Regions from separate parts of the Halomonas sp. A3H3 genome, predicted to be linked through region 3. Evidence: predicted binding sites of a transcription regulator. Region 3 holds the regulator's gene; each other region holds the start of a gene.
The links. The regulator FNR, encoded in region 3, switches genes on or off when oxygen is low (the NO sensors DNR and NnrR bind a similar motif). The targets are predictions, from matches to a motif close to TTGATNTANATCAA.
Positions count from the first base shown of each region.

Region 1 (7,901 bases), 480 kb from region 3:
CTACCGTGGCCTGCGCAATTGGATTCTGGATGTTCTACGACCACCGGCAGCTGAGAACTCCATTATCTCCGGGCGGGGAGCCACCATGATGCCCTACCTAGCGGGGGACAACTGTCTTATCGGTGGGACGTTTACATCCACTTATCTACGTTTGACAGATACCCAGTTCTTCTTTGTTCAACAGTGGGCGGCGGGGCACTTTGTCAACGAGCCTGTTGCCGATAATGGCCCTCAATCACTGACACGCAATGTTCTGGAAAACTGTGTAGGAGGTGCGTTTTCTCCCGGTATCGAGCTCACCTGGATCACCCGCAATCGAGCCATCTACAATCGTGACGACCCTTTCCGTATCAATACCGCACCGCCCACCGAAGGGCCACTCAACCTGGGCTTTACGCCTACTGCGATGGAGCCCGGGGATCTCACTCGCTACATGGCCATACCCTGGCAGGCAGACTTCAATGAGTGCTCCTCACAACCCATCGGTGAACGAGTCTTGTGGTGGTGGCCCGCACAGCGGCCTGAATTCGTCTACCTGGAGCCGAAACCCCAGGGAGTACGCCAGGCGACTATGCCGATACCGGATGAGCAGACGGGAGGGCAGGTTGCCTGGATCGGCACCGATTTCGATCAGATGCGGGGAGATTTCATCTCCTTTGCCGACGACGTACAGATGGTGCAGTACTGGTCGCGGCTGGGGTTCGTGATGGAAAAAGAGGTTCAAGGAGAGCGCCGCTTTGTGGAGGTTGCACGCACCTTACCCCGACCTTTCACACCGAATGGGAACTGACTTCGATCTCGTTATCCTCGGCGCTGGCCCTGCCGGTTGCGCCACGGCTCTCGCCGCGATAGCGGAGGGGGTTGAGCGGGTGGCGATACTGGACAAGCCCGCCCGGCAGGCCTTTAAAGTGGGGGAATCCGCGGCGCCTGACGTAGTCGCTAAATTGAGGCTACTGGGTATATCGAATGACCTTGGGGCGAGAGGGCATCGACCCTACTACACCAATCTCTCCCTATGGGCAGGAGAGCGCAGGTTCGACGATTTTCTCCATCGCTCGACAGGGGATGGCTGGCATCTAGATCGGGAGCGCTTTGACGAGGATCTGCGTCAAGCCAGTGGTGAAAAAGGCGCGCAGCTACTAACGCCTGCGGTGTTGGAAGCTCTACGCTGGGATAGTAGCGAGTGGCAACTGCAAATAACGTATCAAGACAAACAGCACCTACTGAGTTGTCGTTACCTCGTTGATGCTTCCGGGCGCGGAGCTACCCTCTGCAGGCGACTGGGGGTAGAGCGAAAGCGTCTCGACGATTTGGTGGCGGTGGCGTGTAAATGGCCCAATGCCGGCAGGCTGGAGGGCATAACCCTGGTGGAATCGGTTGCTGACGGCTGGTGGTACGCTACCGGTTTGCCAGATGGTTCAGCACTGTTGGCGTTGATGTCGGATGCATCCGTTGTGCGCCAGAAGGGGCTGCGAAATAGCGAAGCATTCTATGCGCTCTGGGGCCAGACAGAAGAGCTACAACAGTGGCTGCAACCTTCTCGCCAGCACGCACTCTCGCTTACCTGCTTTGCTGCATACAGCGGTTTTGTGACCCAAGCAGCTGGGCCGGGCTGGATCGCAGTGGGCGATGCCCTGGCTACCTTTGATCCTTTGACCTCTTCGGGAATTTCCAACGCACTGGGCGACGGTTTGGCAGCGGCACCGGTAATCACCGATTGGCTGAACAGGCATGACCTGCAAGCGGCAGAACAGTACGCACTTCGCGCAAACAGGGGAATTAACCGCTTTATCAAGGAGTGGCAAGACCAATATAGCTTGGAGCGGCGGTGGTCGGATCATCCATTTTGGGCCCATCGTCGTGAGCTTGGTTAGAGAGGTCGATGCACTGGCCAATCAGGCGCAAATAAGTCGTGAAATGCACTTCACCGGAAGGACCAGGGATGCCAAAGCCCCTGCCGTCCCACGGATGGTCTTCAAGCGGGATCATTGTGGACAGGCCGGCTTCGGTAAGGGCAGCATGGATCTTGTCGGCATCTATCGTCTAGGAGCGCTAACGTGTTCTCAGTGGGAAATCCCTGCATCGGCAGCGGCTCATCAAATGCTTCCAGTGCCGAGATGGCTGCTTTCGAAGGGAAGACTCGTTGAGTAGCATTCTTTGAGAGATAGCGTCGCCCGCGTGTATCCGCATCAGCTTGCAAGTCTAGTTCATTCATCTTGGCCTCCTGGTTATTATCTCTGTTTCATGAAGCCTCATTCGGCATATAACGCCGGGTCGTGGCCCAGAACGCTAGCGCCAATAGGCTTAGCGAAGCGCCTAAAATGCACACACCCTGCCAACCTGCATGAGCATAGGCGGTTGTCGTGCTGATGGCGCCCAGGCCACTGCCGACCGAATAGAACAGCATATACAAGCCTAAGTAAGCGGCTATGTGCCTCAGGACGTGTGTGAAAAATCATGCTCTGATTAGTGACGTGAAGAGCCTGCCCACCCATATCAAGCAGCACAATCCCGATGATCAGCGCCCATAGCGACCACTCCATTAATGATAGTGGCCCCCACGCTAGCAGCAGCAACACCAGCGCAGCTGCACTGGTGCGCTGGCCGAGTCCTCGATCTGCCCATTTTCCGGCGCGAGCGGCTGCGAGGGCTCCCACTACGCCAGCCAAGCCAAATGCGCCAATGGCCGTATGAGAAAACTCATAGGGTGGTGCGCTAAGTGGCAATACCAAGGCACTCCAGCAAACGTTGAAGGCAGCAAACATTAGCATCGCCAGCACGCCGCGAATTTGTAGCACCCGGTTTTCCCGCAATAACACCAACATAGAGACAATCAGGTGTGGATAGCTTAGGGAACCTGATGCAGCTTTTAGCGTCGGCAGCCGACGCCACAGCGGTAGTGCCACTACCAGCATTATGACCGCAGAACACAAATAGACGCCTCGCCAGCCGGCCAGATCGCTTACACCACCAGCGAATACGCGGGCAAGCAACAAGCCAATAAAAACACCTCCTTGCGCTACACCGACGACACGACCCCGTTCATGAGGGGCGGCAGCGCTAGCCGCGTAGGCGATTAACCCTTGCGTCATCGCTGTGCCGAGCAAGCCAACACCGAGCATTCCTGCCAGCAGCATTAAGGTGGATTGCGACAATGCTACCACCACTAAAGAGGCCACCAACGCCAACAATTGCAGCGCCATTAGGCGACGACGATTCACCCGATCCCCTAGTGGAACGAGCAGTAGCAAGGCCAAGGCGCAGCCGACCTGAGTGGCCGTGATCACACCGCCAACGGCTGCATGACTGATGCCGAAATCCAAGGCCAGAGCATCTAACAGTGGCTGTGCGTAATAGACGTTGGCGACACTTAAGCCGCTGGCCGCGGCGAAAAGTAGCACTAAGCCGCGCGGCATGTCCGTTTGGACGACCGGTTTACTGTCATCACGAAGCGATACAGGCAGTACCGAAGACGCCTTCATAGCCATCTCTCATTCAATTGGTTTCAAATAAAAACTAGTTGGATGGTAGGTAACCTAGTTTTAAAATGCAACTGCATAGGTTGCCATAAACACAGGGAAGGCAAATATCATGCCCCGCCGCAAATCCACACATACTGAAACCTGCCCGGTGGCACGCTCTGTCGACGTTATCGGAGACCGATGGTCGCTGCTTATTGTACGAGATGCTTTTGACGGCATGAGGCGATTCGGTGACTTTCAGCGCAGCCTGGGCATGGCTCGCAATATTCTGGCCGAACGTCTGCGTCGGTTAGTTGAAGCGGATATCCTGGAAACTCGGCCTGCATCTGATGGCACGGCCTATCAGGAATACGTACTGACAGCCAAGGGCGAGAGTCTATTTCCTGTGGTGGTGGCTCTGCGTCAGTGGGGAGAACGCAACTTGTTTTCACACAGCGAGCAGCACTCCCAGCTTATCGACAAGTCAACAGGGCAGCCGGTGCCCTATATGGTCCCTCAGACCGGAGATGGCGATGTACTGGCCCCGGATGACGCGATAGTAAGAAAACTCCAGTAGCAACATCAGTTAAGCCTCACGGCCATTGCCCAAAACGATGGAGGAAATACGCCAGCTGGGCTAAGCACTGACTGATTGGCATCAACTGATACCGGTACTAGGGCTGGGTGACATCGGCCTGAGTGGCGCTAATATGCTGCGATTTCATTGCCGACGAAAGCGTGAGGAAGTCCGCCAGTTGCTGGGTGGCACGCTTCTGTGACGCCTGAACCATCACGAGTTCAACCATCGGCAGCTCCGGAAATCCCTCCCGCTTGCTTAGAATAATGTGGTCTTCAGCAAGCGCACTGGCGGGAAGCACGCCAATGCCGAGACCTGCTGACACAGCGGCACGAATATTGTCATAAGAGGCACTGACATAGGCGCTATAGCCGTGCTTCCCGGGCTGATCCAATGCGGCGAGCGCTGCGCTTCGGTAGCAACAGCCATCAGGAAAGATAACAAGTGGTATATCAGACATACGGTCAAAATCATGCCGTTGCGTGGCCACCCAATGGAGAGGTTCTCGCCGCAGCAGATGACACTGCCAGCGCGGGTCACTTGGCGTGAAGTCTCCTACGCACTTAAAGATGGCGAGATCAAGGCCGCTGTTATCGAGTTGGTGGAGCAGTTGCGAGGAGAGCGCAGAGACAACTTCCAGGCGCAGATTGCGGTTTAGCTCGGCGCACCGAGAAATAGCGCCATGTAGATCCACCACCTTGAAATCATCGGGAACACCAATCAGCAGGCGTCCGGCGATTTCGGGTTGTTGTATGGCACTCACCGCTTCAGACGTACGGGCAAGTATCTCATTGACGGCGGGAAGAAAACGCTCACCGTCTGCCGTTAAGCCAAGGATGTGACCTTGGCGACGCTCAAGCAACTTACAGCCGAGTATTTCCTCCAGCCGCTTCAGACTTTGCGTGACCGCAGACTGGCTACGGTACAGCTGAAGACCTGCCTGCTGAAAACCATTGCCTTCGGCCAACAGTACGAAAGCGCGCAGGTGTTCCAGCGTGACTCGCCTATCGCCCAAGGGGGAAGGTTGGCAATTAAACACACTGCATCTCCGCATTGAACATTAATTTATCTAATTATGAATGGTTAATAATTAATTTCCACTGCATGTAACTCCCATGCACCATCAGTTTCATGGTGATGGTGCAAAAGCAGGATGGCGCTTTTAGGGGGCTGCATGAATAATTTCGTATTAACTGGTTTGGTGGTCATTTTCAGTATCGTTTGGAGTTCGGCATTTATAGCCGGTGCCATTGCACTGACTGATTTCGACCCCTTTACGCTGCTCACCATCCGGTTTTTATTGAGTGCGTTACTGATGCTGCCCATTTGCCTTACCTACGGCAGTTTCCGGTTATCAACTCATGGTGATCGCATCGCTATCAGGCGCGGATTGCTACTCGGCGTGCTTAACAACGCCCTATACCTGGGGCTGAGCTTTGCCGCATTGCAGACGGTTCGCCCCCAGGTCGTTATTGTTATTGTTAGCTGCGCACCGCTGGCCACCAGTTTGCTATCAGCATGGTGGGGCGTAGAACCTCTTTCCCCAATGAAATTACTCGGCGCGGCGCTGGGATTAGTGGGAGTGGTGGTCATCTCAGGCGTTGCTAGTGGGGTGCAGGTCGATATTTGGGGAGTACTTATGGCAACCGGCGGCATGCTTGCCTTTGCCAGTGGCACCGTGTTCTTCCGCGGCCAAGGCGCAGGCCTTCCCGTCTTGCAGGCCAATTTCTGGCAATCCATTGCTGGCGCTGTCGCTCTTCTTCCCATGGCAATGGTGTTCGGGCAGCCGCTTACCGTGCCTTCTACCGCTACGATGATAGCGATTGCACATCTGGTACTTGTCGTCACCATCGGCGGAATGAGCCTCTGGCTTGTGCTGATCCGCATCAGCGGCGCTTCGACAGCATCGAGCTATCACCTTCTTAATCCGTTCTTCGGCGTACTACTCGCTTATCTAATACTAGGGGAGCCGTTGCGCATGGCGGATTTTATTGGGGCTGGGCTGATTGTCATCGGCCTGCTCATGACCACCCAGGCAAGGGCGAGAGCACCGCAGCGTTAGGACAGTCGTAGTGAATTAGAGAGCAGTGGCAAAAATATGATACAGGTCATGACCGTAGCCTAAAGTGTGATGAGTCGAGCATGGGATTCAACGAACTTTGCTGCTAGGCTCATTTTACTAGAGCTAAAAAAGCCGCAGGGAACAATCTAATGCCACAGGCACCTCGCATCGAGCTTCACCCCGTTAGCCAACGCGTGCAGGTGCATGTGCATGTGGGTGGCAAGTTGCTTGCCGACTCCAGCCAAGCCTTCGAACTCCGCGAATCTGGCTACCCACCACGCCACTACTTCCCACGTGAAGACGTGCGGATGGATTTGCTTACCACCTCAGAAACGACGACCCACTGCCCGTTTAAAGGCAGCACGGTGTATTTCTCGTTAGGCGAAAATAAAGATATTGCCTGGAGCTACGAACAGCCGATTGAAGGGATGGAAGCTATAACGGGTAAGGTGGCGTTTTATGAGCAAATTAGCAAATGACGCCTTTTGGACCCAAAGCGGACACAAAAAACTTATCATATCCGCCGCATTCTTTCCTGAAGCTGTTAGTTTAATTTATTAAGATAACTAAGGATTAAATAAGTATGGAAGAAGAAAGATCGTACAGCTTACCATTGAAAGCTCTTCCATCATTAGAGTACTCCTATCACCTTCAGGATTTAATTGAGCTTAATGAATACCTCTCTTCCAAGGGGCTAAGGTCAAGAAATACAAGGATTGAGAGATATATAGAATATTTTTCTTTGGTTTTGGAAAAAAATGAAGATCCATGGAAGGTCTTTAAAAATTCTTTGAAAGGGCCTTTTGAAAGTCCATTAGATTGGGAGCTTTACATATTACGGGAAGTTCATGAACTTATGTGGATATTAAGAGGCATGAAGTGTAAGGAACCTTTAGGTGGTGTTGAGAAACTAGAGCTTATGATAGGAGGAAGTGATTTTGCTGCACTAGATAAAGACTCAAGCTCTAGAAACGCTCAATTTGAACTTAGGATTGCTAGTTATTTTTTGCAATGTGGCTGCCATGTCGATCTTACTACCGAAACTGATGTTATTGCCATTTCCAACAAAGAAGTCTTTTATATTGAATGCAAGAGAGTCTCCAGTAGAAAGCAATTAGCCAAAAGGATAAGAGATGCTGAGGTCCAACTGCAAAAACGAATGCCCTTAAAACATGATGGGAAAAAAGTTTTTGGCTGCGTTGCTGCAGATGTAACTAAAGTTGCATATCAGCATAATGGCTTAACATTTGCAGTTACTAGTGATCATGCAAGAGATACAATACAAAAGGATTTGCAAGATGTGGTTAGCCACTTGGAGGCTAAGCCGGACTTTGGTACAAAGAAAAGGATTTTTAATTATTGGTTTCAAATTCATATTCCCTCGTTAGTTGCTCATCCACCATCAGTAGCTACAAGATTCTCTTCATTCCATAAATTTAATGAACGCTCGAATAGAAAAGAAGTTAGGGCAGCTAAGAATTTCTGTGAGATTTTTGAGTCAGCTTCACTGATTAGCGATAAAAGAGAAAATCCACCTCAGCAACTTAAGCCTCAAACTGAATATCGTATCCCAGCAGGCGCTACTTATTCATTTGACAAAGATGTGGTTTGTAGTGTTTTGAGAGAAAAGGAAGGAAAAGAATGGCCACTTGACAAGGAGTTAGCAGTCCTAGAAATTAAAAATGATGTCCATTATTTCTATGTTGCTGATTCAATAATTGCTATGCCAATAATTGAAAAAACCATACACAAAAGTGGGTATGAAGAGCTGGAAGAGTTAGCTTTGATAATGATAGCTATT
Region 1 is NZ_HG423343.1:3,637,227-3,645,127, forward strand. It holds gene HALA3H3_RS16280 (LodA/GoxA family CTQ-dependent oxidase) at 1-790, shown strand, start outside; gene HALA3H3_RS16285 (tryptophan 7-halogenase) at 738-1,874, shown strand; gene HALA3H3_RS16290 (MFS transporter) at 2,253-3,482, opposite strand; gene HALA3H3_RS16295 (winged helix-turn-helix transcriptional regulator) at 3,592-4,038, shown strand; gene HALA3H3_RS16300 (LysR family transcriptional regulator) at 4,136-5,077, opposite strand; gene HALA3H3_RS16305 (DMT family transporter) at 5,213-6,100, shown strand; gene HALA3H3_RS16310 (DUF427 domain-containing protein) at 6,250-6,579, shown strand; gene HALA3H3_RS16315 (hypothetical protein) at 6,684-7,901, shown strand, end outside.
Region 1: the regulator FNR is predicted to act here: its motif matches at 6,137-6,150, upstream of HALA3H3_RS16310 (DUF427 domain-containing protein).

Region 2 (7,901 bases), 2.7 Mb from region 3:
TTACTTCTTGTCTTGAAAACGTCACTTTGCGCCCTCTTTAAAATGTGTTGACCACTGAATGAGCAGACATCACTAGCTAGCCAACAACCTTATGTCATACATCATACAACTTAGAAGATAAGTATCCTGCTAGCAGGGTGCAAGCAGAACTCTCGAAATTTAAACCAAAGTAGCAGCCATACCCTGTAAACCTGTTGAGGATTAAAACGCCTTTAACTAATCACCCGCCAGCTCGCAAACAGAGCGCCATAGCATGTCATCGACAACAATCGGCCTCTCTCCATATCGCTGATTAGCGGTCGACTCGCCCGGCCAGCGCACTGTGCGCCCCGGCTCGGCAGGCGTGGTTGCGGCCAGATGAGACTGAATGCCTTCGACAATGCTATCGCAAGCTTCGCGACCACCAAGCTGTTCAGGGTCAAAGACCATAAACACCTGGCTGCAACCGCCGCCACTGCCACGCTGAACCTTATCAATAGCATGGCTAGGACGCCCTTGAGCGAGCAGTGCTGCTAACGCATCCAGTAGAATCGACAACCCAGAGCCTTTCCAGTACCCGGTCGGCAGCAAGCGCCGCGTCGCAGCGATCGCCGCAGGATCACGGCTCAACTCTCCACGCTCATCAAAACCGCCATCAACGGGCAAATGTTCGCCCTTCAGCTGAGTCGTCTGCAGCTTCCCATAGGAGAACTGAGACATCGCCATATCGAGCACCAGAGGCTCGGTGTTATGCGGTACGGCCATCACCAACGGGTTATTGCCAATCGATTGGGAAGCACCACCCCAGGCAGGCATGCACGACTCGGTATTGGTCCACATAATCGTAGCGAACCCCTGCCCAGCCGCATGCCAGCCATAGCTTCCGCCCCGCATCCAGTGGGTTGTATCGCGTAACGCCACCAGCCCCATACCATGTTCACGCGCCAACGCCATGGCACGCTCTGTGGCATGAAGTGCATTGACCACACCTATTCCAAAGCCTCCATCAAGCACCTCAATCGCGCCCAATCGCTGGACAAGGCTTGGCTTAGCGTCGATATCGACCCAGCCTTTCCCGACGTACTCAATGAAACGCGGAACCCGCCCGATACCATGCGAATGTACGCCGTCGCGGGTACTTTCAGCATGGATTTGCGCGCAGGTCTCAGCATCAGCGGGCTTTAGCCCCGCCTTCAATAGTGATTTCTCAATCGTACTGCGCAACGTCTCAAAATCGATATTAGCCATCACTTCCCACCATTAAAAAAGCCCACTCCGCGAGTGGGCTTCAACACCCCAGCCGCCTCGAATGGCGGCCATGGACTTCAAGCAGCGTCAGGCGCCGCGTCTTGTTGACGAGTACGGTAGTTCTGCCACAGTGTCAGCGCCAGCAACCCACAGGCGATGACTAAAAAGGTAACGCTGATGGGCCGGGTGAAAAACGGTGTCCAATCACCACCGAAGGTCTGCAGCCCCCGCCTCAGGTTAGATTCCGCTATAGGCCCCAGAATTAAACCCAGTATTACCGGAGCGGTTCCAAAGCCATATCGGTTGAGAAAATAGCCGAGCAATCCAAAAGCGAGCATTATGTAGAGGTTAAAAACATCACCATCAACTCCGTAAACACCGATGAAACAGAAAACAATGATAGCCGATATCAACTGCTTTCTTGGCACTAGCAGTACACGAACAAACAGCTTGATACCTAAACACATGATGATAAGCATGAAGAAGTTAGCGACTAAGTACGCTAAAAATATCCCGTAAATGATGCCGCTCTGGCTTTCAAATAGCATCGGCCCCGGCGTAACGCCTTGAATCATTAAACCACCCAATAGAACAGCCGTCGCGGCCTCGCCGGGGATGCCCAGCGCAAGCGTAGGAATTAACGCCCCACCTAATAAAGCATTGTTCGCGCTCTCAACGGAGACAATGCCTGCACCATGCCCCTTACCAAACTTTTCAGGTGTTTTAGAAAAACGACGTGCTTGGTCATAGGCTACCAGTGAGGCGATACTGCCCCCAGCGCCAGGCACTGGGCCCACGACAGAACCAGACACAATCCCGACAAGAAGGGCGCGCCAATTGCGCAGCGTTTCAATAAACCGCGGGCGTGCAATATCGACCTTATGGGGGCTATTCTGAAGTTTATTGGAGGGGTCATATTCGAAGGCATCTTTCAGCACTTGTGATACAGCGAATAATCCAATCAGCGCCGGTAAAAGGTTAATCCCGGTCAATAAAGACAGCTGTCCAAACGTAAAACGGTCGACCCCCGCAATAGGATCTGTACCGATGGTAGAGCAAAAGAAACCTATTAGGCCTGCAATCAAACCTTTAAGGAGGGACTTGCCCGCAACAGAAGCAATAATGACTAGCCCGAAAATGCTCAGCGAAAAATACTCCGCAGCACCAAATCGCAATGCAAACTCAGCGATGGGTGGTGCGAGAAGACTTAACACCACCATACTTGCTACACCGCCAAAGAAAGAGGCAACAATTGCCAGCCCCAGGGCTCTCCCCGCTTCCCCCTTTTGAGCCATTGGGAAGCCATCGAACGTAGTCGCGACCGAGGATGGCGTTCCTGGAATATTCAACAATATGGCGGGTATCGAGCCACTGGCACCAGCACCACACAGGGTACCCAGCAGCATACCAATACCCATCACAGGCGGCATTCCAAAGGTTACCGGCAATAATAGGGCTATCGCCATGGCCGATGTTAAGCCTGGCAATACCCCCATGATAATGCCTAGGAAAGTCCCACCGGCAATCGCCAATAATGTACCCAACTGGAAGACCAGCCCCAAACCATCAATATAACCCGTTAGCATCTCACTTCTCCTTCTTCAATCCGGCAGTGGGATATTGAACAGTTCGGTAAATACATAATAGATAACCAATGATAAAGCGAACGCAAAAACTGTATACGCTGCTAGGTTTCGAAGTTTTCGACTATTGCTTAATTTTTGAAATTCACCGCTAGTTATGACAAGGCAAACGACATTTAAAAAGCAAAATATCGCTGTGCTTGCGATATACCCCAGCCGCTCGAAAGAATTGATATAAACAATAATCAAAGCCACGATGGTCAGCCATTGCAAAATGCCTTTCTTCGGAGCAGTGGCATTAAGGGCTGTTGCGTCTTCCCGCACTCGCCTTGCAGCAAGCCATTCGTAAGAATCACGTATTAAGCAGGGCACAGCACACACAAAAATCAAGCCAGAAATCAACTTTGGAAAAGAAGCGGGGGAAAGCCCCCCCGCCATGCTGACGGCTGGCAGCGTAGTGGCCATATAAAACCCAATTGCCGATGCCACCACAAGAAACAGATCAAAGATCGGTTTACCTATATCCTTTGCCATCAGTCGCTAACTCCTTATTTTATTTAGCAGCTAAGTCGCCAGCACTGTCTTTCATCACTTCAGCAGATTCAGCGATAAACGCTTCTAACTCATCTCCATACAGCGGTACAATATCCAAGCCCAGATTCGAGGCAGTCTCTTCGAAGGATCCTTCGTCTACAATTTCTTTAATGGCGTTGACCCACGCTTCCTTAGCCTCTTCCGGTAGGCCATCAGGGCCCGCGATGCCGCGCCATACTGTCAGAGACAGGTTGTAGCCTTCCTCTTGGAAAGTAGGGACATCGGGCAGCGACTCGCTACGCTCTGCGTAGGACATACCCAAGGCTTTCAGACGACCGGACTCTAGCGCCGAGCGAAGTTCCGCCCCACCTAGCACCACGGCATCCACGTGCCCGCCCATAGCAGCGGAGATAGTCTCAGAACCACCGGGATAGGGAATGAAGTTAAAATCGACTTCAGCGGTATCAGCAAAGGCCACCGCCGCGATGTGAGCTGATGACCCTACCCCCGAAACCCCAACTTGCACCGAGGTGCCTTCCTTCGCAGCCTCGACCATAGCGTCCAAGTCGGCGTATTCACTGTCTTCACCAACAGCGATGACGTAGGGTTCTTCAAGAATCTTGGCGACAAAATCAAAATCTTCGTAGGTAAAGTCAACATTACCCAACGCCTCCAAGGTCAGCAGTGCATTGCTGGCGGCAGCTAAGGTATAGCCATCTGAATCTGATGCCTGAGCACGTGTCAGCCCCACGGCTCCGCCGCCGCCCGAGATATTGCGAATGACCAAGTTGGTATCGAGTTTTTCTTCCAGAAGCGGCTGTAGTGCGCGGACGAAGGTGTCGTTGCCGCCACCGGCTGAGAAGGGCACGATCATATCGATGTTTTGCTCAGGATATTCAGCAAATGCACCAGCACTGGCCATCATTGCTGTTGCCACAGATAAGCTTAGCGCTAACTTTTTCATTGTAATGTCCTTCTTTGTCATGTTTAGAGTATTCACTCAGCGCACTAACGCTGGCTTTTTCGGATCAAACTTCCAATCATCTATCAAATATTGCATTGCCATCGCATCATCCCGAGCACCAGCAGGCAGTGAACGATAGAGCTTATTAGCCTCCTCTATGGCCTTCATATCGATGTCGACCCCAAGCCCCGGCGCATCGGTTACGGCCACTTTGCCACCCACAATCTCCGGCGGATTGCGAGTCAGGCGAGCATCGCCCTCCTGCCATATCCAGTGGGTATCAAGCGCGGTTGTGCGCCCCACGGCGGCGGCCCCCACCTGGGCGAACATGGCAAGCGAAATATCGAAATGGTTGTTGGAGTGCGAGCCCCAGGTCATACCATGATCCTGGCAGAGCTGGGAGACACGTACAGCACCGGAAAGTGTCCAGAAGTGCGGGTCGGCTAATGGAATATCGACTGAGCGCAGCATCAGCGCGTGGGCCATTTCCCGCCAGTTGGTGGCTACCATGTTGGTGGCGACAGGCAATCCGGTGGCATGGCGAAACTCAGCTAAAATCTCGCGACCGGAGAAGCCTTGTTCCGCCCCGCATGGATCCTCTGCGTAGGCAATCACACCGTGGAGATCCTTGCACAGTCGGATCGCCTCTTCTAGCGACCAAGCACCGTTAGGGTCAATGGTCGTGCGCGCATCCGGAAACGCATTGTGCAGCGCCGTGACGGCCGCTATTTCTTGCTCGCCAGCCAGAGCCCCGCCCTTTAACTTAAAGTCTTTAAAGCCATATCGATCATGCGCCGCCTGAGCTAGCTCAACAATGTGCTGAGGGGTCATGGCCGCCTCGTCGCGCAAACGGTACCAGTCGTGATCCAAGCCCCCGGTGCCACGTCGAAAATCCAACGGCGTAGCGTGCCCATCACCGATAAAGAATAAGTACCCCAGCACGTCAACGCTGTCACGCTGCTTGCCGTTGCCTAGGAGCTCTGCCACCGGCACTCCCAGAAACTTCCCCATCAAATCAAGTAACGCCGCTTCAAGCGCGGCAACTGCATTGATGCGTAGCTCAAATGTCCAGGATCCTTTACCGAAATCTTCAAAATCGGCACTCCGTCCGGCATTGTGCAACGACGCAATCATGGAGCGCATTTTTCCGATCGACTGACCGACCACCATCTCTCGCGACTGCTCAAGAGACGTTTGAATCGTCTCGCCACCGGGGGCTTCGCCCACCCCTACATTACCGTGACTATCCTTGAGGATAACCAGGTTGCGGGTAAAATACGGCGAGTGCGCTCCACCGATATTGAGTAACATGCTATCGCGCCCTGCCACGGGAATGACCTGCATATCGGTTATCGTGGGAGTGTCGTGACTCGACATAAAACAATTCTCCATATAGGCGGTGTTAGCGCGCAGATCAGCATCCCGCTCATTGCCGCATTAAAATAACGAAGGCGGACAAACGCAGCCCTTGTTGGTCAATCAAAGACTTTTAAACTCAAACCCACTCTTCGCTGCTTGGCATAGGCGATCTAATTATCCGGATCAATATGTCATACATCATACAAATAAGAAGATAAGTAGCATGACTTTCAGACGCAAGCAGCAGTAGTGAAAATTAAACCAAAGTAGCACTTGCTGGCATGACTGCCAGCAAGTGATTAACAACCTAAAAAAGACATTAAATAACTGATTTTATTTATTTTTTATACTTCAACCACCCAGCCTGGCTTAAACACCGCTGGAGTAAACTCATCAGGGTATCCACCAGGGTTGGCAATGATACGCGTGCCGTTACGCAGAATATCCACGGGTTCGTGAACATGTCCGTGCACCCATACATCCATATTGCCCATTAAATGAGGCAAATTGGAGGCAAACGCGGGGGATAACGCGTCGCCCAGATATTGGCCTGGGATACAGTCGTGTAGCGGGGCATGATGGCTAACCACCACCTTAGGGCCATCAAACGGCTGGGACAGCTCTTTTTCGAGCCAAGCAAGCGCTTCAGCATGCACCTGCTGGCTTGCCTGAGGTGTGAATGTCTCCCCTGGCGAGGTTTGAACGATTTTAAAGTCGGGCATGTAGCGCAACGCCTTAGACTCAGTATCGGCGGGGTTTTGCGTTGGGTCACCGGCGTACAACGCAAAGTCAGTCCATAGCGTTGTACCGTAAAAGCGTACGCCATTGAAGGTGACAGCACGATTATCCAGAAGCTCAATGTCGAGCCGCTCGGCTTCGAGCGCCAGCTCATCACGCAGCAGCGGCATGCAGGTACCGTAGAACTCATGGTTGCCTGGTACATAGATAATCGGCGTGTCTGGAAACTGGTGGCGCGCCCAGGCAAGGCCTTCGCACTTACGGTGAATATCCCCCGCCAGAACCACTACATCTGCCTCCACCTCAGGCAGCTCGCGGTTCCCGTCAAAAAACTCCAGGTGCAGGTCAGACAAAATACGCAGACGCATAGGGCTCCTCGTAACAAATACCTATTTAAACGATCTTACCCGGCCTAGGACACGTTGTCGCAGGGCATCGGTGTCACGCCAAGGCATGCTGCATTGCAGCAAAAATAAGCTATAATAACGATGTAGTCCCAATAGGAGGACCGCACAATGACTTTTTTAATAACCCCCCCTGCACGCGATAATGAAGTTCTAGAGTTCTGGAGCTTGAATGCTCAATGGCATCGTGCCGCAGTTGAAGCGCTGAAAGCCTATTTAGGCTAATTCAGGTGCTTTTGCGCCCTTTAGACCAAAAGCTAATCACCGAAGCCGGAATATTTTCCGGCTTTTTTATGACTATGAAAACCTTTTCCATTCAAAGACCTAATATCCAAACACAGATATTTGTAAGCCACGGCTTACGAAAAATGGCAAATCACCTACATCGTTAGGACTAGCCCTGAGTAAAAAAAGCTCTTAATATCCGACCACAGCTAAATTGCTGCTATGCACAACACAGGCTGTGTACAACATAAGCTTTCTACAACTTGAAGGCTTTACAACATAAGTTTTACAACAAGGTCTCATCGCATTCCCTGTCCCCTGAAAGAGGAGTGAACGCCATGCAACACTTAGTCACCCCAACACAAGCGTTGGAAGTAGATGTTATGGAAGTATGGGCACAGCGTGCCCGCCAACAACGTGCGGCACTTGACGCTATTAAAGCTTACCTGCGCTAAGTCCCCAAACGTCATATTGGTTCAACGCCGCTCAACGCCTCGTTTCAGCGAGGCGTTTTTTTACCTAGTTAAATGGACAAGCATCACTATCAGGTCTAAATATACGACCTCCAGGCTATAACTATGCTTTACGCAGCCATGCATTACCCTGCAACATAGTCTCTTGACACAAGACGCCTGTATAAGATAACGCTCTTCTGCTTACCCGCACCCCTTACCAGATGAACCGCTTTAATGCTCGCTACCATTAGGCTTAATTATATTTGTCACCTCTTTAAAAAAACAAATAGTATTGCAATACCTAGTGGATTAATGATAACCACCTCGACGCTTCAGTATACATAGTCCCCCCAAATCATTTACTTCACGGCTGGGTATGGAGTTATATAAAGAAATAGTCTAATATTAATTC
Region 2 is NZ_HG423343.1:464,292-472,192, forward strand. It holds gene kdgD (5-dehydro-4-deoxyglucarate dehydratase) at 1-25, opposite strand, end outside; gene yiaK (3-dehydro-L-gulonate 2-dehydrogenase) at 217-1,227, opposite strand; gene HALA3H3_RS02050 (tripartite tricarboxylate transporter permease) at 1,305-2,759, opposite strand; gene HALA3H3_RS02055 (tripartite tricarboxylate transporter TctB family protein) at 2,829-3,344, opposite strand; gene HALA3H3_RS02060 (Bug family tripartite tricarboxylate transporter substrate binding protein) at 3,364-4,308, opposite strand; gene HALA3H3_RS02065 (enolase C-terminal domain-like protein) at 4,345-5,685, opposite strand; gene HALA3H3_RS02070 (metallophosphoesterase) at 6,012-6,773, opposite strand.
Region 2: the regulator FNR is predicted to act here: its motif matches at 5,841-5,854, upstream of HALA3H3_RS02065 (enolase C-terminal domain-like protein).

Region 3 (7,901 bases):
ACTCCATGTTGGCCTGGAGCTTAGCGATTGCCGACCCGCTTCAGGGCGCTCTACTCATGGGCGCCTTTGGGCTTGGCACCCTACCTGCGCTGCTTGCCACTGGCCTGGCTGCCCGCCAGCTCAGCCATTTGATACGTCACCCCGCGACCCGCAGCGTGGCAGCGCTGACAATTATCGCTTTTGCACTGTGGCAACTGTGGACGCTTTCGGTACACAACCTCTAATAGCATGACGTGGCTCAACATTTACCTCCTAACCACGGGTTAGGCTAGCGGCATTTCCTAACGTCGGAGCGCCCCTTCATGCCCGTTCATACCCCTGCTGCCTTGCCTCTTGCACCCGCTGCTGCCGCAGCCCCTATGCAGCCGGTGTGGGACGAAGCGTTACTGAGTCGCTACGACACCAACGGCCCACGCTACACCTCCTACCCCACGGCGCTGTCGTTTCACGACCAATTTACCCCTGGCGACCTGACCCAGGCATTGGAGCGTAGCAATGCCAGTAAGCGTCCGCTCTCTCTGTACGTTCATGTGCCCTTCTGCCGCAAGATCTGCTTCTACTGCGCGTGTAATAAAATCGCTACCAAAAACACTGCCCTTGCCGAGCCCTATATAGCCCGGCTTGACCGTGAAATGGTGCTGACCGCACGCCACTTGGATACATCACGACCGGTGGAGCAGTTGCATTGGGGCGGCGGCACGCCGACATTTCTCAGTTTGAACCAGATGGGCGACCTGATTGATCGACTGGATGCACGTTTTGGTCTTTCATCGTCTGCTGATCGCGATTACGCAATTGAAATAGATCCTCGCGAAGCGGATGTGTTTACGCTGCGCCATCTCGAATCCCTCGGCTTTAATCGCATCAGCCTGGGCGTGCAGGATTTAAGCCCGCTGGTGCAGAAAGCGATTAACCGTATTCAGCCTCGGGTACTTACCGAAACGCTGATGGAGGAGGCGCATCGCCTGGGCTTTCGCTCGCTCAATCTCGACCTAATTTATGGCTTGCCATTTCAGACTGAAAAGAGCTTTGCCAACACCCTACGCCAGGTGATCGAGCTCAACCCGGCGCGCCTTTCTGTGTTTAATTACGCGCATATGCCCGAGCGTTTTGCCCCGCAGCGGCGCATTAATGTCGATGACTTGCCAGGCGGAGAAGAGAAGCTAGCGATTCTGCGCACCACCATCGAAATGCTCACCGCAGCTGGCTATGTGCATATCGGTATGGATCACTTTGCCCGCCCTGACGATAGCCTGGCTATTGCCCAGCGCGAAGGCTCGCTGCAGCGCAACTTCCAGGGCTACTCCAGCCATGCTCAGTGCGACTTAATCGGGCTTGGCGTATCGGCGATTTCCCGTATTGATGACGTCTATGCGCAGAATCCTAGCGATCTGGCCCGCTACGAAGCGGCGCTGGATCAGGGGCAGCTTGCCACCGTGCGTGGCATACGCTTAAGTGATGACGACCTGATCCGCCGGGATGTGATTGAGCGGCTGATGTGCAATATGGGCATTGACCTGACCGCCGTTAGCCAGCGCTGGAACATTGATGCCCCACGCTACTTTGCGCCTGCGCTTGAGCGCCTGCAAAGCGCCGAGCAAGATGGCCTGCTGGCACGCAGCGGCGACCAGCTTAACGCAACGCCAATGGGTCGACTGCTGATTCGCCATATAGCAATGGCGTTTGATACCCATCTTTCCGGGCAAACGGGACAACAGTATTCTAAGATTGTTTAATCACCTTATTGCAGGCATGCTAAAGCGACTATAATAAGTAAGGATTTTCTAATTGATAAGCGGGACCCTCTCAAGGAGCAAAGCATGTTGGAACCCATGAGCCGTCGGCGCTCGCTACTCCATGAAGCTCGCTGCCAAACCTGCAGTTTGAGCTCACTGTGCCTGCCACTTGCCCTTGAGCTGGACGACGTGGGGCAGTTTGACGCCATTATTCGTCGTCGCGCGCCGCTGAAAAAAGGCGAACCGCTGTTTCGTCAGGGCGACACCTTTACCAGCGTTTACGCAGTCCGTTCGGGCAGTTTGAAACAGATCACCGCCGAAGGTAACGGCAGCGAGCAGTTGACCAATTTCTACCTGCCCAGTGAATTGGTGGGGTTGGATGGCATTGACGAAGAGCATTACCCCGGTAGCGTTATCGCCCTGGAAACGACCACCGTCTGCGAGATTCCTTTTGACCGCCTGGACTTACTCTCGGAGGAGCTGCCCGAACTGCGTGGCCAGCTTTATCGCAGCATGAGCAAAGAGTTGCGCGATGACCGGCGTATGATGCGGCTACTTTCGCGTAAAACCGCCGATCAGCGGCTGGCAAGTTTTTTGATTACCCTCTCGGATCGTTTTCGTCGCCGGGGCTACTCGCCTTACAGCTTTCGCCTCTCAATGCCCAGGGCTGATATTGGCAACTACCTGGGCTTAGCGGTGGAAACGGTCAGCCGCATACTAAGCCGCTTTCAGCAGCAGAGTGTGGTGGCGGTCTCCGGGCGAGAGGTCAACATTCTCGATATGCCGCGCTTGATTACCCTCGCCGAAGAGGAAGAGCAAACAGTTAGCTGACGTTAAAGGCTTGGATACGCCCCGCCAGTAGCTCTGCTTGCTTGGCCTCAAGGCCTTCAAAATCGAACAGGCTGCGGTCGGCCAACTGGGAAGGGGCAATGTTGGTGACAGCCTTGAACATGCTCTCCAGGCGGCCAGGAAACTTTTTGTCCCACTCGGCGAGCATCTCTTTGACCACCTGACGCTGCATATTAGGCTGGGAGCCGCACAGGTTGCAGGGAATGATTGGGAACTCCATCAGCCGCGAAAACTCAGCGATATCCGCTTCTTTGCAGTAGGCCAACGGCCGAATAACGATATTCTTCCCATCATCGGATAGCAGCTTTGGCGGCATCGCTTTCAGGTTGCCGCCAAAGAACATATTGAGAAACAGTGTTTCGAGAATATCTTCCCGGTGATGGCCCAGGGCTATCTTATTGGCGCCAATCTCTTCGGCAAAGCCATACAACGAGCCGCGCCGCAGCCGTGAACAAAGCGCGCAGGTGGTTTTACCTTCCGGGGTTTTCTCTTTTACCACCGAGTAAGTATCGCGCTCGACAATGTGGTACTCCACGCCCTGCTTATCCAGATACGCAGGCAATACGTGCTCGGGAAAACCCGGCTGTTTTTGATCCAGATTGACCGCTACCAGCGAAAAATTGACCGGCGCATTGCGCTGCAAATTGCGCAAAATCTCCAGCATCGTGTAGCTGTCCTTACCTTATATGCCAAATTTTTTAAAAGAGGAAGAGTGAGTGAGTAAAGCATTACAATACAGTCACTTAATTTTCTTTCTTCTAAAGAAAACAAACACAAGCCATACAAAAAATTCATTTTTTGTAAAAAAAAGCTTTAAGCAAATGCAGTTGATCAAAATATAACCAAAGACAGCCCAGATACACCAATGTATTCTTTACAAAATCATAGGTTGATTGCTTCTATAAAATTGGTCGAAGAAACATCTACACTGCCAGTATGGTTCGAGATGACTTTACTAGACCTGTCGATATCGAGATTGTGGAAATCGAAAAGATTTAAGTCAGCTAGTTGGCTTGGACTTACATTCTGGATACCGTTAAATATGTTTTCAATACAACCCGCTTTTTGTTTTTCCCAGCCTGCCAACATGTTTTTTATATTCTGTCTTTGTAAGTTCTCCTGAGAACCACAAAGATTACATGGAATAATTGGAAATTCTACAATTGATGCCAGCTTAGCAATATCTTTCTCACGACAATAAGAAAGCGGTCTTATTACAATATTTCTGCGATCATCACTTAGCAGCTTAGGAGGCATTGCCTTTAACTTACCGTTAAAAAACATATTCAAAAAAAGAGTTTCTACAATGTCATCCATGTGATGGCCAAGAGCTATTTTTGTAGCCCCAATCTCCTCAGCAAACCCATATAGAGAACCCCTTCTAAGTCTCGAACAAAGTGAACAAGTAGTTTTCCCTTCAGGAGTTTTCTCTTTAACAATTGAATATGTATCCTTATCTATAATATAATAATCAATATTATTCTTTTTGAAGAAGCCAGGAAGAACATGCTCCGGAAAACCGGGTTGTTTTTGGTCGAGATTCACAGCGACCACATCAAAATTAATCGGTGCTACTCTCTTCAAATACAACAGAGTATCAAGCATAACAAATGAATCTTTGCCACCACTTATGGCAGCCATTACTTTGTCACCATCTTCAATCATAGAATAATCACAAACAGCTCTCCCAGCGTTAGCCCTTATTTTTTTATAAAGCTTGTTCAAATCCATCTTTTCTTTAGGCTTCATAAACCACCATTAAAATAAAAGTTATAAATAAATAACAAATCAAAATCTTCATAACCAATATTCTAAATCAGATGGCATAAATTTTCGACAGATGAATTGAGATATTCGATGGGAGATAGAGTGTTTCAAATTCCTGAGCTAGCAGAAGCTTCAGATGCATGAGCATATGACCAACATTCGACATTTTGTCGATTCGCAATCTCGCTAAGTTGAGATTGGGTGCTTTGTTCGCTAGAGCTGACTCGGTGCGTATTCCGGCGAACGTGACCGGTCATTCCGGTGATCGTGACCGATTTGCACACGGCCTTCACGCTGGAGAGAGTTTTGTACGCTGAGCGGTCACGATGGGTCAACCGATTCCGTTTTTTGTGCGTTGGTTTTTCTCAGTGATTCCCCTTTCAGATTGAGTCGGTGAGCGCCGTGCAGGAGCCGATCCATGATGGCGTCTGCCAGCGTGGCGGAGCCGATGTAGTCATGCCAGTGCTCCGTGGGTAACTGGCTGGCGATGAGGGTGGAGCCCCGCCCGTGTCGGTCTTCGATTACTTCCATCAGGTCCTGCCGCTGCTGCGCCGTGATCTTCTGCATGCCCCAGTCATCCAGGATCAGCAGGTTGGTCTTCAGCAACTGGTTCATCAGCCGACCGTAGCTACCATCACCGTGCGCGATGCGCACCTGCTCGAACAGGCGCGGCACTCGCAGGTAGCGCACCGAGAGGCCTTGCCGGCAGGCCTGATTGCCCAGGGCACAGGCCAGCCAGGTCTTGCCGCAACCGGTAGGCCCGGTGATGCACAGGTTCAGGGACTGGCGGATCCAGTCGCTGCTCGCCAGGGCCGCCATACGCGAGCGTTCCAGTCCCCGGGGATGACGGTAATCGATGTCTTCGATGCACGCCGGCACGCGCAGGCGGGCGGCCTTGAGCAGCCGGTCCAGCCGACGGTTTTCCCGGTGCAGCACCTCCCGATCCACTAACAGGGCAAGGCGTTCCTCGAACGCCAGGTCGTGGGTTTCCGGTTGGGCGCGTTGTTGTTCCAGGGCATCGCCCATGCCCGTCAGCTTGAGGTGGCGCAAGGTATCGAGGGTGTTGTGCGTTAGCATACGTTTCTCCGGGATCAGTGGTAGTAGTGGGGGCCGCGAACGTTGGTGTGAACCGGCAGCTCGGTCAGTTCCGGTGGCTCCTCGACCAACGGCAGCGGTAACTGATCCAGCCCCTGCTTCAGGATCGAGGTGATGCTCTGGTAACTGGCGGAGTGGATGGCCAGCGCCCGGGCACAGGCCTGCTCCAGGCGATCACGACTGTAGCGCCGACTAAGGTTCAGAAGTCCCAGGCAGGCGCGGTAACCATGTTCCGGATGAGGCCGATCCTTGAGCTGCTTCTGCACCACGCCCAGCGTGCCGGGGCCGATGTCATTGGCCCAGTTCAGGAACCGTCCCGGTGACCAGTTCTGATGGGCCTGGTGCGATTTAGGCATGTGTTCAGTCAGGGTGGCGAAGCGGCCCTTACCATGACGAGGATGTAGCGCCACTCGCTGCCCTTTGTGCATGACCTCCACGGAGGTGTCGGTCACCCGAACGTCCAGCTTCACCCCCACCAGGGCGTGGGGCACGCTGTATAGCCGCTTCTCGATCTCGATGTGATAGTCGATACCCGGCCGTGCCTTACGCCACTCGGCGTAGGTGTAGGGCGTGGCGGGGAGTGGTCGTAGTGCCGGTCGGTCGAGGGCATCGAACAGGCTTTGACGACTCTCTGTCCGTCCTTGGAACGGGCGCTGGTTCAGCGCTGGTAACAACGCGGCGATGGCGGCGTTCAACTCGGCCAGAGAGAAGAACGTCTGGTGCCGTAACCGGGCCAGGATCCAGCGCTCGACCAACAGCACGGCGGCTTCAGCCTTTGCCTTGTCCTTGGGCTTGTAGGGACGCGCGGGCAGCACCGCCGTCTGATAGTGAGCAGCCAGTTCAGCGTAAGTCTCGTTGATCTTCGGGGTGTAACGGTCCGCCTTGGTGACCGCTGCCTTGAGGTTGTCCGGAACCAGCAGTGCCGGCACCCCGCCGAAGAACGTCAGCATCCGTTGGTGGGAGGCGATCCAGTCCGGCAGGCTCTGGCTCCCGATGGCCTCGGCGAAGGTGTAGCTGGAGGCGCCAAGCACGGCGACAAAGACCTGGGCCTGACGCATCTCTCCGGTGCTCCGGTCCACCACCGGCACGGTCGGTCCGCAGTAATCGATAAAGACCTTCTCGCCGGCCCGGTGAACCTGGCGCATGCTGCGCCGTTGCCGCCCCCGCCAGAGCCGGTAGTGGTGGCAGAATTGGCTGTAGCGGTAGGCCTTGTCGCCGTGGCGTTCCGTGTACTCGGCCCAGAGCAGTTGCAGGGTAACGCCCTTGGTCTTGAGTTCCTGATGAACCTGGAAGTAATCCGGCTCAGCAAAGCGTGAGGGCGGTGCCTTGACGGGGAACAGCCGTGCTTCCAGCCAGGCCTCATCAGCATCCTCGGGCAACGGCCAAGTGATGCCCTTCGCCTGGGCCTGGCTGACGTACTTGCCGACCACGCCTTTGGAGAGACCACAGGCGCGGGCAATGCGGTCGTGGCTCAGGCCTACTTCGTGCTTGAGGCGCAAGACCTCGATCTGTCGCATGGAAATCCTCGCAGCCGGCATCCGCACTTCCTCGTGATGAAAAAGAAGGGTATGCCGAATAAAGTTAAAGAATTCCAGCGTGTTGGATGTGATTCCGGGGGAACGTGACCGATGATTCCGGCAACGTGACCGGCGATTCCGGAAAACTGCCCAAAATCGGTCACGATAAAACGGAATGCGCGGTCACCATCATCCAGAACAGACGGTCACGTTCAAACGGAATGGGCGGTCACGATAGGGCGGAATACGCACTCGGAGGTAGCCGATCGTCGCCATTGAGCTGTATTCTCAATTTTGGATCATAAAATGGGGCTTTCTTTTGAACCTTAGCTATAACCCCAAACGACACTTATTACCCATTGAGTTTTAAAGATAATAGAAGCGTGTCAAAAGGTACACTTTATGAACCTTGAAGATGGGTGGGGGTAGCCATGGAAAGAAAAAACTACATTAGCGATAATAGATACTGCCGGTAGTATTGAGAAAAGCTCAGCGTCAGTAATGAAGCCTCAGTAACTTGCAGCTCGCGCTTACCGTTCTGCTCTTTTACGGAAAGGGGATTATCTTCACTTTCTTTTGCGCCCTCGGTATTGCCATCGGCGTGCTCAGCGTGGGATTTAGTTAGACGATCATTAAGCTTTTTTGCCTGCAGCGTGGATTGATCCTCGGGAAGGTCATTGGCGATTCTTTGCGAGTATTTACGTAGGGTAGGTTCAGCGATCACGTAAAGCCACGCCTCTCTGTCATCAGTGCCCATCTTTCTTAAGATGCGACCAAGAACCTGCCTGTAGTGAAGCTCGGTACGAATGCGACTGAGGTAACAGCAAACTGAAAGACGCTGTATATCTGTGCCTTCAGAAATCATGCTAACCGCTACAATCCAGCAGGTGTTGTCATGCCGAAACCGGTCGATTAGTTGCTGAGCCCGAGGTGTTTT
Region 3 is NZ_HG423343.1:3,152,610-3,160,510, reverse strand. It holds gene HALA3H3_RS13985 (sulfite exporter TauE/SafE family protein) at 1-224, shown strand, start outside; gene hemN (oxygen-independent coproporphyrinogen III oxidase) at 303-1,736, shown strand; gene fnr (fumarate/nitrate reduction transcriptional regulator Fnr) at 1,821-2,567, shown strand; partial or broken gene ttcA (tRNA 2-thiocytidine(32) synthetase TtcA) at 2,560-3,267, opposite strand; gene ttcA (tRNA 2-thiocytidine(32) synthetase TtcA) at 3,468-4,334, opposite strand; gene istB (IS21-like element helper ATPase IstB) at 4,674-5,429, opposite strand; gene istA (IS21 family transposase) at 5,444-6,985, opposite strand; gene HALA3H3_RS13950 (DEAD/DEAH box helicase) at 7,410-7,901, opposite strand, start outside.